DNA from 2 places in the Arthrobacter sp. yr096 genome. Region 1 is predicted to be linked to the other one. Evidence: riboswitches for the same ligand, from Rfam matches in the RefSeq annotation. Region 1 holds a riboswitch; the other holds the start of a gene.

The links. Region 1 has a riboswitch for thiamine pyrophosphate ahead of thiC (phosphomethylpyrimidine synthase ThiC). Riboswitches for the same ligand answer to the same signal wherever they lie in the genome.
Region 2: another riboswitch for thiamine pyrophosphate. It lies ahead of thiD (bifunctional hydroxymethylpyrimidine kinase/phosphomethylpyrimidine kinase); the one in region 1 lies ahead of thiC (phosphomethylpyrimidine synthase ThiC).

The regions. Positions count from the first base shown of each region.
Region 1 is NZ_FNYI01000001.1:1,030,555-1,032,944, forward strand. Features, by position in the region: gene thiC (phosphomethylpyrimidine synthase ThiC) at 1-965, opposite strand, end outside; TPP riboswitch at 960-1,067, opposite strand; gene BMY91_RS04790 (amidohydrolase family protein) at 1,153-2,235, shown strand; gene BMY91_RS04795 (VOC family protein) at 2,315-2,390, shown strand, end outside.
Region 2 is NZ_FNYI01000010.1:52,375-54,764, reverse strand. Features, by position in the region: gene BMY91_RS20175 (Rne/Rng family ribonuclease) at 1-881, shown strand, start outside; TPP riboswitch at 1,056-1,154, shown strand; gene thiD (bifunctional hydroxymethylpyrimidine kinase/phosphomethylpyrimidine kinase) at 1,145-2,390, shown strand, end outside.

The DNA of each region.
Region 1 (2,390 bases):
GTGAGGGGTACATAGCGCAGGAGCACGCCGGCATGGATGGTCATGTAGTCCACGCCTTGCTCGCACTGCTCGATCACGGTATCGCGGAAGATTTCCCACGTGAGCTTGTTCGCTTCACCATTGACCTTTTCCAAGGCCTGGTAAATGGGAACGGTGCCGATGGGAACCGGGGAGTTGCGGATGATCCATTCGCGGGTGGTGTGGATGTCGTCGCCTGTGGAGAGATCCATGACTGTGTCCGCACCCCATTGGGTGGCCCACTGCAGTTTGTCCACTTCCTCGGCGATGGAGCTCGTCACCGCGGAGTTACCGATGTTGGCGTTGATCTTCACCAGGAAGGCCTTGCCAATGATCATTGGCTCGGATTCCGGGTGGTTGATGTTGTTGGGGATGATGGCCCTGCCGGCGGCGACTTCGCTGCGGACAAGCTCAACATCGCAGTTCTCCCGCAAAGCAACGAACTGCATTTCCCGGGTTACCATTCCCTGTTTCGCGTAGTGCATCTGCGTGACGGTCTTGCCCTCCACGGCACGGCGGGGCACCGGTTGCCCACCTTTCCATTCCGCTGATGCTGCCCCGCGCCGAACCGCAGACTTGCCGTCGTCAAGCAAGTTGCGTGCGCGCCCGGAGTAGGGCTCGGTGTCGCGGCGATCTTCGATCCACGCCGAGCGGAAGGGCTCAAGGCCAACCACGGGATCGCTCCCGGGTCCGGCCGTTCGATAGACCTGCAACGGCTCATTGGCCAAGCCGTTGGGCGACGGCTCCAATGCAATCTCCGTAACGGGAACGCGGATGCCATTGGTGGGATCCTCCACCCACGCCAGCGAGTGGGACTTCAGCGATTGCGTCACCGTCTCAACGCCGGTTTCGCCGGAGCCTGGCTGGTTTTGGCCTGCGCTCAACTCGTTTTGGCCCGCGTTCTTCCCGTTTTGGGCAGGGCTGTGCTGTGTTTCCGTGGTGCTCAAGGATTACTCACTTCCTTCGCCGGCATTACCCGGACAGGTTCAACGGTCGCAGACTGCATCAGTCCGATCTCAGCCCCTGCAGGGGCCCCCGTGTGGTCGTAGATGAAGCTACCACAGCTGCCTACTGGCGCACAGTCACATGGACGCATCCGGTCCACGTGGCCCTGCTGCGGATTAGGCTTTTCCCATGGCCTCCATCATTGAATTCAGCGGACCTGTGCTTGTCTCGTCGGTCGAAGAGCGCCACGGAATGTGGTCTGTGGACGGTGTTCTGACCTTCGAGTGCCCCTCGGAAACGCCGGACAGGGTGTTGGATGGCTGGGTCCTGCCTGGATTCGTGGACGCCCACTGCCACATAGGGCTCGGAGCGGGAGGGGCCGTGGACGAGCAGGTCACTTTCGCCCAGGCCACAGCAGACCGCGACGCCGGAACGCTGCTCATCCGCGATGCCGGATCACCCAGCGACACACGATGGGTGCAGCAGCGGCGGGACCTGCCGCGCCTGATCAGGGCAGGGCGGCACATTGCCCGGAGCCGGCGCTACCTTCGCGGACTGGGGCATGAAATTGAACCCGGCCAGCTGGTGGAGACTGTGCGGAAGGAAGCCCGCGACGGCGATGGCTGGGTAAAGCTCGTGGGGGATTGGATCGACCGCGGTGTGGGGGATCTGGCGGCCTCTTTCCCGGCCAAGACAGTCAAGGACGCCATCGCTGCCGCGCACGACGAGGGCGCCCGCGTCACGGCTCATTGTTTCGCCGAGGACACCATCGATGACATGCTCGATGCCAACATCGACTGCATCGAACATGCCACGGGTCTTCTGCCACGGCACCTTCCCCGCCTCGTGGAACAGGCAGTGCCCATCGTTCCAACACTGGTCAACATCGCTACCTTTCCGGACATCGCCAGCCAGGCCGCCCCAAAGTTTCCGGTGTACGCGGACCACATGGTGCGTCTTTGGGAGCGTCGCAGGGAGCGGGTCCTCGAAGCTTTTGAGTCCGGCGTTGAGATTTTCGCTGGAACGGACGCGGGCAGCGTGATCAAGCACGGCAGGATCGCTGACGAAATGATGGAACTGCACGACGCCGGCCTGCCGCCGGCCGCTGTCCTGGACGCCGCAGCCTGGCGTGCCCGTGCCTGGCTGGGAGCCGAGGGCATCAGCGAGGGGGCAAGTGCTGACGTCGTGCTGTGCAGTGAGGATCCGAGGCGTCACCTAAGGACTGTCACCGAGCTCAAGCACATCGTCCTCCGTGGCAATGTGGTGGGTTAGGAATAAATTGAAGCTTCAAGTAATTTACTAAGGTAGATAGGGTGCCGATGCGCGGCCACCTCAGAACCAGGAGCTTCACATGACCACTTCATCCACCCAGGATCTTCTTCCTGCCGAACTCACCATGGGCACCGTGATGCTCAAGGTTGGCGACA
Region 2 (2,390 bases), on a different contig from region 1:
GCGGCGTAGTGACGCATGACGAGCCCGTGGAGCATCGCCGTGCCAACGTCGTTGCTGCAGAACACCACCGCCCCCACACTGAGACCCAGCAGCCCGCAGCCCGGACGGAACGTAAGCGCCGCCGCGGCAAGGGCGGGGGACAGGCCGTCGCCGAAGCGCCGGCACCGGTGCACACTCCCGCCTCAGCTCCGGCCGCTACCACGACGACGCACACTGAGCCCCAGGACCCGGCCCGTCAGGCGAAGGCCGAGGCTACCAGGGCCGCTTTGGCCACAATTGCCGCTGCAGCCCACGCCGCGCACCTGCACGACGACGAAGTTCACCGCGCTGAAGAACTGGCAAGGGCAGCCGGACAGCACGAGCCCGAGCAGCCCGCTGCCACCGCGGAGTCGAGGGAATCGGGGTCCCGGGAAGCGGCAACCCAGGAAGCACGTTCCACCCCGGTCCTGCGCTTCGGCGGCGAAGAAGTTGCTTTGCCGTTCGTTGAACACCACGAGGAACCGCAGGCTGCCAAGCCCGCCATGAGCCTGGATCTGCTGGCCGAAGCATTCTCGCACCTTGGCGCAGCCCCGGAAGGAAAAACGGAGCCCACGGCCGCCCCAGAGGCGGCAGCTGTACAGGAAACCGTCCCGGCGGTGAAGGCCGCAGCCGAGGATCCAGGGACCGCTTCAGCGTCACGGAGTCGTCGTGGCCGGCGCAACCGCAGCGCCAGCAGGGCACAGGGTGCGGCAAACGAAACCAGCGTGGAGCACCGTGAGGCAGCTGCTGCGGCCGCGGGCGGTTCGGCCCACGAGGCCAAGGCGCCGGCGGAACCGGTCAAGAAGGCGGCGTCGGAGGAGCCCATCATCCTCGGTGTGGGCGTACCGGCTTCCGAACTCTAGAGACTGCAGCTCCAGAAGGATCGGCACCATAGGGTCCTGCGGTATCCGTCAATGGCGGGTACTGCAGGACCCTTTGCTGTCTGCGTCCAGTCGCGCAACCAGGTTCTTTCGCGGTCACATCCAGTGTTTGCCGTTGCGAAGTTGCCTGGCAATGCTGCTTCCCGGCTACGCTAGGGGACTGACACGGGGTGCCGGGCGTTGGGCCAGGCTGAGATCCAGACCCGTTGAACCTGTCCGGTTAGCACCGGCGAAGGGATGTCCTCATGACTGCATCGTCATTCTCTCCTGTGTACCCGCTGGTGGCCTCAAGTACGCAAACCCCGAGGGTGCTGAGCATCGCTGGCTCAGATCCATCCGGAGGGGCGGGTATCCAGGCTGATGTGAAGAGCATTGCAGCCCACGGCGGCTATGCAATGGCAGCCATCACGGCCCTGACAGCGCAAAATACGCTAGGAGTCAGCGCTGTGCATGTACCTCCCGTGGAATTCCTGAGGCAGCAGCTCGAAGCCATCAGCAGTGACATCACCATTGATGCGGTCAAGATTGGCATGCTGGGGGACGCGGCGGTCATTGATGAAGTCCGCCGCTGGTTGGAAGCGGTGCGCCCCGCCGTCGTGGTCCTTGATCCGGTCATGGTGGCCACCAGCGGAGACCGCCTCCTGCAGGGGTCCGCGGAGAAGGCCTTGCGTTCGCTGCTGCCTTTGGCGGACCTCATCACCCCAAACCTCCCTGAACTTGCCATGTTGTTGGGCGAAGCTGAAGCCGACGATTGGGCTTCGGCGCTGGACCAGGGAAAACGGCTTGCCGCCGACTGCGGAAACACGGTGCTGGTGAAGGGCGGGCACCTGGCGGGATCGGAATGTCCAGATGCGTTGGTGAACACCAGTGGCTTGCTGCGTCAGGATGTGGTCGAGGTAGCCGGTCCCCGGGTGGACACGAAGAACAGTCATGGCACGGGCTGTTCACTTTCCTCCGCTTTGGCCACCGTTCAGGCCCGCACCGGCGATTGGGAAGCTTCATTGCGGGAAGTGAAGCCCTGGTTGCTTCAAGCCCTGAAGGCCTCCGATGCCCTTGATGTTGGCCAGGGGAGCGGTCCCGTTAACCATTTCCACCACCAAAAGGTGCTCAGGCCCGGTAACTTCGCCTCGGAGTTGTGGAAGGAAGCCGCCCCGGAACTCGATGCCATCTACAGGCTCTCCTTTATTGAAGGCCTGCAATCAGGCAGCCTGCCGGAGGCGGCCTTCAACTATTACCTGGCACAGGACGCGATCTACCTCAATGGGTATTCCAGGGTCCTGGCCCGTGCCGGCGCACTTGCACCCACGGAGGAAGAGCAATTGTTCTGGTCCAAGGCGTCGCAGCAGTGCCTCGAAGTGGAATCGGAACTCCACCGCAACTGGCTGAGCACGCGTGAGGCCTCCACCGTGACGGGGCCGGTTACCAAGTCGTATGTGGATCATCTGATGGCGGCATCGGCCTCCGGTAGGTATGGCGTTCTCCTGGCGGCAG